3 regions of the Enterobacter dykesii genome follow, and region 1 is predicted to be linked to each of the others. Evidence: predicted binding sites of a transcription regulator. Region 1 holds the regulator's gene; each other region holds the start of a gene.
What was found. The regulator CRP, encoded in region 1, controls carbon source genes, mostly activating them, when cyclic AMP is high. The targets are predictions, from matches to a motif close to ATGTGANNNNNNTCACAT.

Region 1 (2,272 bases):
TGCGCAACACGCGGGCAATGCGGCTGAAGTGCCAGGCGGCAAACTGGCCGACTGGGTTATCGGGATGCTGGCGGGCGATTTTCTCCAGCGCGCCCAGCTGCTTGTCCATGTTAAAGCGCGTCGGGTAGCGGTGGTAGAGAATATCGTCGGCCAGCACGCGCAGACGTGCGGACACAGTTTGTGCGTTCCAGCGGATCACCGCTTCGGCGTGGCTGCGCTCGACCAGCTTTTGCACCTCCTGCGGGTGGTGAAGGCTTACGGAGATGTGCTCCTGTAGATCCAGCCCGACCTGGAAGGTGCGCAGCAGCCGCTTGTACTCGTGGTTCTTGTTGGCGGCGAGCATATGCAGCTGCTGATAGCACTGGCTTATGAGATCCACTACCTTCTGCTGGCGCGTCAGCAGCGGCGGTAAGGATTTTTCCGGATCGGTATGCTGGGTGAGCAGGGTGTATTTGGCTTCGCAGTAATCCGCAAGCTGCACATAGAGCAGGCTCAGGGATTCACGCAGCGGCTGCTCCCGCCACAGCCAGAACCAAAACCAGTTAAACAGCCCGTACCATAATGTCCCCAGGGCGTAGATCAGCAGCGGCTCCCACACCGGCATGTTCCCGGCGAGGCTCAGCGTGAAAATGGCCGCAATCAGCGAAGCGGGAAGCAGGCGGGCATGCAGCGAACTGATTTCCGCCGTGACGCCAAGGGTCATCGCCAGCACGGTCAGGATCAGCGGCAGCGGGATATCCCGGGCAAGCAGAAGCTGCACGGCGAGGCTACACCCGGCAAACAGGCAGCCGCCGATAATCAGGCGTTTGAAAAAGCGCTTATGCGGCGTGTCAAGACCGGCAATATTGCAGCAGGCGGGCACGAGGGAGAACAGCAGACCTTGCTGAAGATGTCCGAGGATCAGGCCTATGGCCACAGGAAGACACAACACCAGCGTTTGTCGCAGTGCGTAGTTAACTTCCGGGTGATAGATCAGCCTGCGCCACATGGGGAGTAGAGACAAAAACGGCGTGACACCTTGCGATGGCACGCCGTTTAAGCGGAATTAACGCGTTCCGTAGACCACGATGGTTTTACCGTGGGCGGAGATCAGGTTTTGATCTTCCAGCATTTTCAGGATACGGCCCACTGTTTCACGGGAGCAACCGACGATCTGACCAATTTCCTGACGGGTAATTTTTATTTGCATGCCGTCCGGGTGGGTCATGGCGTCTGGCTGTTTCGCCAGGTTCAGCAGGGTTTGCGCGATACGGCCGGTAACGTCCAGGAAGGCGAGGTTACCCACTTTCTCTGACGTCACCTGCAGACGGCGCGCCATCTGGGAAGAAAGACGCATCAGGATGTCAGGGTTAACCTGAATCAGCTGACGGAACTTCTTGTAAGAAATTTCAGCCACTTCACATGCTGTCTTTGCACGAACCCAGGCGCTACGTTCCTGGCCCTCTTCAAACAGGCCCAGTTCACCGATGAAATCGCCCTGGTTCAGATAAGAAAGGATCATCTCTTTCCCTTCTTCATCTTTGATCAGCACTGCCACCGAGCCTTTAACGATGTAATACAACGTTTCCGCTTTTTCACCCTGGTGAATCAGCGTGCTCTTCGATGGGTACTTATGAATGTGGCAATGAGACAAGAACCATTCGAGAGTCGGGTCTGTTTGCGGTTTGCCAAGCACCATGCGCTGTTATCCTCTGTTATAAGCTGTCACCAGAGTCATCAGATGCATCCGGACTCTGGGGTTGCAATCGAATTCTTACCCATACCCTGGGAAGTCGGCTACCGTAACGTTTCGCAGCCAGTAAAGTTTGATGTCCTCTGCATACATGTGTAACGTCAATGTATTACTGTAGCATCCTGAGTGTTTTAGCATAGCTTTCGCCGCGTGTCTCCTGGTGTCTCGCTTCAGCATGATGCAGGTCGCCTTCCATTGCGAGAAATGTAACGCACGCGTAATCTGTCACCAAAAATGCAACGTTGGAGTTAATGAATATGCAAGCGCGCGTGAAATGGGTTGAAGGTTTAACGTTCCTGGGCGAGTCCGCGTCAGGACACCAGATTTTGATGGACGGTAACTCCGGCGATAAAGCGCCAAGCCCAATGGAAATGGTGCTGATGGCGGCAGGCGGATGCAGCGCGATTGACGTAGTGTCGATTCTGCAAAAAGGTCGTCATGACGTGACGGATTGTGAGGTTAAACTCACGTCAGAACGTCGCGAAGAGGCGCCACGCCTGTTCACCCATATTAACCTGCACTTTGTGGTCACCGGTAAAG
Region 2 (2,272 bases), 1.2 Mb from region 1:
CAGGCGGCGGTGGAAAACACGGAACTGGGGCTCATTGATAACTGGCTACTGCACATCCGCGATATCTGGTTCAAACATAGCTCACTGCTGGGCGAAATGCCGCAGGAGCGTCGTATGGATACCCTTTGCGAACTCAACGTGATGGAGCAGGTGTATAACCTGGGCCACTCAACGATCATGCAATCAGCGTGGAAACGCGGGCAGAAGGTCTCTATCCACGGCTGGGCGTATGGTATTCACGATGGCCTGCTGCGCAATCTGGAAGTGACCGCCACCAACCGCGAAACGCTGGAGCAGCGATACCGTTCGGGGATTGCCAACCTTCAGCTTAAGCATGTAAACCATAAATAAAGCCGGGGATGTTCTCCCTCTCCCTGTGGGAGAGGGCCGGGATGAGGCATTAGCCCGCCATTACTCGTCCAGCAGTACCACTTTCCCAACATATGGCAGATGACGATAGCGCTGCGCGTAGTCAATGCCGTAACCGACGACGAATTCGTCAGGAATCGAGAAACCCACGAACTCTACCGGCACCTGCACTTCACGACGCTCAGGTTTATCCAGCAGCGTACAAATCGCCAGAGATTTTGGCTCGCGCAGGCTCAGGATCTCGCGCACTTTTGACAGCGTGTTGCCGGAGTCGATGATGTCCTCAACGATCAACACATCTTTGCCACGAATATCTTCATCCAGATCTTTCAGGATTTTCACATCACGGGTAGTGGACATGCCGCTGCCGTAGCTGGAGGCGGTCATAAAATCGACCTCATGGGGCACATGCACTTCACGGCACAGGTCTGCCATGAACATGAAAGAGCCGCGCAACAGACCGACCAGCACCATTTCGCTGCCGCTGTCCTTGTAATGTTCGGTGATTTGACGACCCAGTTCGGCGATACGCGCTTTGATCTCGGCTTCCGGGATCATCACTTCAACAGTATGTTTCATATTACTAACCAAATGATTTTAATGAAAATCTCTCAATACGGATGAGTTAATATCCAGCACTGATACGCAAGCCACTCATTATATCAGCAAATGGATAAGCCTGGCGTATGAGTTATAAAAAGCAAATATTGCGATTCCGATCACACTTGTTAATACCTATAATTAGTTGCTAGCAAATTATTAACAAAAACTGACGAGTACACTTTCTATGGCTGAAACAAACTCTAAACAGCCGCGTCTACTGGTGACATTAACAGCCGCATTCGCAGCCTTCTGCGCGCTGTATCTGTTAATCGGTGGCGTCTGGCTGGTCGCGTTAGGCGGCTCCTGGTACTACCCGATTGCAGGTCTGGTTATGGTTGCCGTAACCGTCCTGCTGTTGCGTAGAAAACAATCTGCACTGTGGCTGTATGCCGCCCTCCTTCTTGCCACCATGATCTGGGGCGTCTGGGAAGTCGGCTTTGACTTCTGGGCGCTGACGCCGCGCAGCGACATCCTGGTCTTCTTCGGCATCTGGCTGATCCTGCCGTTCGTGTGGCGTCGCCTGATTGTGCCGTCCAGCGGTGCGGTGGCGGGCCTGGTTGTTGCCCTGCTGATTACCGGCGGTATTCTGACCTGGGCCGGTTTTAATGACCCACAGGAGATCAACGGTACGCTGAACGCAGAATCCACGCCTGCGGCAGCTATCTCCCAGGTCGCTGACGGCGACTGGCCTGCATATGGTCGTAACCAGGAAGGTCAACGCTACTCTCCGCTGAAGCAGATCAACGCGGACAACGTTAAAAACCTGAAGGAAGCCTGGGTATTCCGTACCGGTGACCTGAAGATGCCGAACGATCCGGGCGAGCTGACCAACGAAGTGACGCCGATTAAAGTCGGCAATATGCTCTACCTGTGTACGGCGCACCAGCGTCTGTTCGCGCTCGACGCGGCCACCGGTAAAGAGAAATGGCACTTCGATCCGCAGCTGAACTCCAACCCGTCCTTCCAGCATGTCACCTGCCGCGGCGTCTCTTACCACGAAGCGCGCGCCGATAATGCGAGCCCGGAAGTCATTGCTGACTGTCCTCGCCGCATCATGCTGCCGGTGAACGATGGCCGTCTGTTCGCCATCAATGCCGAAACGGGCAAGCTGTGTGAAACCTTTGCCAACAAAGGCATCCTGAACCTGCAGACCAACATGCCGGACACCACGCCGGGTCTGTATGAGCCAACCTCACCGCCAATCATCACCGATAAAACCATCGTGATTGCCGGTTCGGTAACGGATAACTTCTCCACGCGTGAAACCTCCGGCGTTATCCGTGGTTTCGACGTGAACACC
Region 3 (2,272 bases), 730 kb from region 1:
ACGCTGGCTACTTCCGAATCCTGGCGTGATAAAGCGACCGGTGAGATGAAAGAGCAGACCGAATGGCACCGTGTAGTGCTGTTTGGCAAACTGGCAGAAGTGGCCGGTGAGTATCTGCGTAAAGGTTCTCAGGTCTATATCGAAGGCCAGCTGCGTACCCGCAAATGGACCGATCAGTCCGGCGCTGAGAAGTACACCACGGAAGTCGTGGTCAACGTGGGCGGCACCATGCAGATGCTGGGTGGACGTCAGGGCGGTGGCGCACCGGCAGGTGGCGGTCAGAGCCAGCAGCAGGGCGGTTGGGGTCAGCCTCAGCAGCCGCAGGGCGGCAACCAGTTCAGCGGCGGCGCGCAGTCTCGTCCGCAGCAGCAGTCTGCTCCGGCGCCGTCTAACGAACCGCCAATGGATTTCGACGACGACATTCCGTTCTGATTTCCGCGCGCTGAAAACAAAAAACCCAGACTAGCGTCTGGGTTTTTTTATTCCGGAAGGGATCAGGTAATCACCATCGGCCAGTCTGGCGGCGTGTGGCTCATCGCCTCAACCATCACCACTTTAATATTTTCCCAGACGGCGGCGATATCCAGCGGGGTGATGCCAAGCAGGCCCGTTGCAAACCAGCAGGCTGAGCCCAGCCCCAGCAGGGTGCTGATGACAGCAAGACCCGCATAGTCAGATTTACGAAACTGAATGTTCAGCGTGCTGGCTAAAAACATCAGTACCGCACTCAACAAAGGCCAGCGCAGGAGAACCATGCTGGTGGTAATGGTTGCCATAAAACCCATCCTCTATAAAACAGACGAACTGAATGAAACGGTGTTTCTCGTTACAAAATATGTGTGAACTATATCACATTTGTTGATTTATTCGCCAGTATCTGTGCGATCAAAAAAGAGGATTTTATTCCTCAGGAAAGGCGGTTGAGCAGGCAGACCCGGACTCGGCGCATGAGGAGGCAGACCCACTGCGTGCCGGAAACGCCCTTCGGGCAAGTGGGAGTAACTCAAATTCGGTTTTTATAAGTGGGGCCGTTATTCTCTGCCAATCCTGAAAATAGTGTGGCGAAGACTGATTATTTATAAATCAACGAACACAATATCTCAGAGCAAATAGCATAAAACGTCATGGTGAAGTTGTACTTTTTTCATGCTGTCAGACATTTGGCTTAATCAACGATCGTCTGTTGTGTTATCTTCCCGCCTGCCCCGGCGGGCTGGATAATTATTTTCCTTAATTGAAACGGAACGAATACTTACAGTTTAACTTACGGGAAAATATTATCGTCATAACGAAATTTAAGATTTTTAATACTAAAAGTCAGTTGCTAACTTCGCATGATTCATGCAACGTAATCACCTGTTTAACAAAGCATCCGGCCTTCATTACTACAGGCGTACAACATGCAGGGATATAGGGCGGGAAATGAATCGTAGCGCGCGGCGCAAAATGCTCAGGGTGGTAGGGATCATCATGGTAGTTATGCTGCCGGTGATGCTTGCGCTATGGTTTGCCCAGCTACGAGCTGTGTCTGAAACAAGCGCCCAGCTACGCACATTTGCTGAACTGGCTTTAGACAAAACAGAGCTGGTTATTCAACAGGTTGAGCTGGCCAGGGACGAGGCTGTAAAATATCAGGGCGAGCTTTGCACGCCGGGACACCGTCAATATATGCTGAACGTTGTTCGTGGCCGCCTGTTTGTCGCCGATTTAATTTACGCTGAAGGTCAGAATTTTCTTTGTTCGACCGTTTTTACACCGGATCACCCCTACGCCATTCCTGTCGCTAATTACACGCGTAAACCAGACGTCGCTATCTATTATTATCGCGATACCCCATTTTATACTGGCTATAAAATGACATATATGCAGCGCGGAAATTATGTGGTGGTCGTCAACCCGCTTTCATACAGCGAAGTTATGTCCGCGGATCATTCTCTCTCCTGGGGTGTGTACGACACGGTTACCAATGCTTTCTTTTCGGTCAGTCAGAAAGCCAATGTTTCTTTATTAAATTCGATGATTCGGGATAAGGAATCGGTATTTCAAAAAGATAACCGCTTTTATACGATCGTAACATCCCCCAAAAGACCAATTGCGGCCATTGTGTCGACATCGAATAAACGCTTTTATGAAACGCTTTATCACCAGGCGACGTTGACGCTACCGCTGGGCATGATCTGCAGCATTATTATTTTGCTGGTATGGTCCCGTACCCATCGTGAGCTCAATTCGCCGGGGCGCTTACTGCACCGGGCGCTGAACAAACGACAGC

Region 2: hpt (hypoxanthine phosphoribosyltransferase) is a predicted target of CRP. The motif match lies at 1,077-1,094, and genes of this name have one in related genera.
Region 3: F0320_RS01460 (YjcB family protein) is a predicted target of CRP. The motif match lies at 838-855, and genes of this name have one in related genera.

The regions. Positions count from the first base shown of each region.
Region 1 covers NZ_CP126604.1:4,143,940-4,146,211, reverse strand. The annotation lists gene F0320_RS19880 (YccS/YhfK family putative transporter) at 1-988, opposite strand, end outside; gene crp (cAMP-activated global transcriptional regulator CRP) at 1,046-1,678, opposite strand; gene F0320_RS19870 (OsmC family protein) at 1,990-2,272, shown strand, end outside.
Region 2 covers NZ_CP126604.1:752,696-754,967, reverse strand. The annotation lists gene can (carbonate dehydratase) at 1-351, shown strand, start outside; gene hpt (hypoxanthine phosphoribosyltransferase) at 412-948, opposite strand; gene F0320_RS03475 (glucose/quinate/shikimate family membrane-bound PQQ-dependent dehydrogenase) at 1,157-2,272, shown strand, end outside.
Region 3 covers NZ_CP126604.1:318,596-320,867, forward strand. The annotation lists gene ssb1 (single-stranded DNA-binding protein SSB1) at 1-432, shown strand, start outside; gene F0320_RS01460 (YjcB family protein) at 495-776, opposite strand; gene F0320_RS01465 (EAL domain-containing protein) at 1,423-2,272, shown strand, end outside.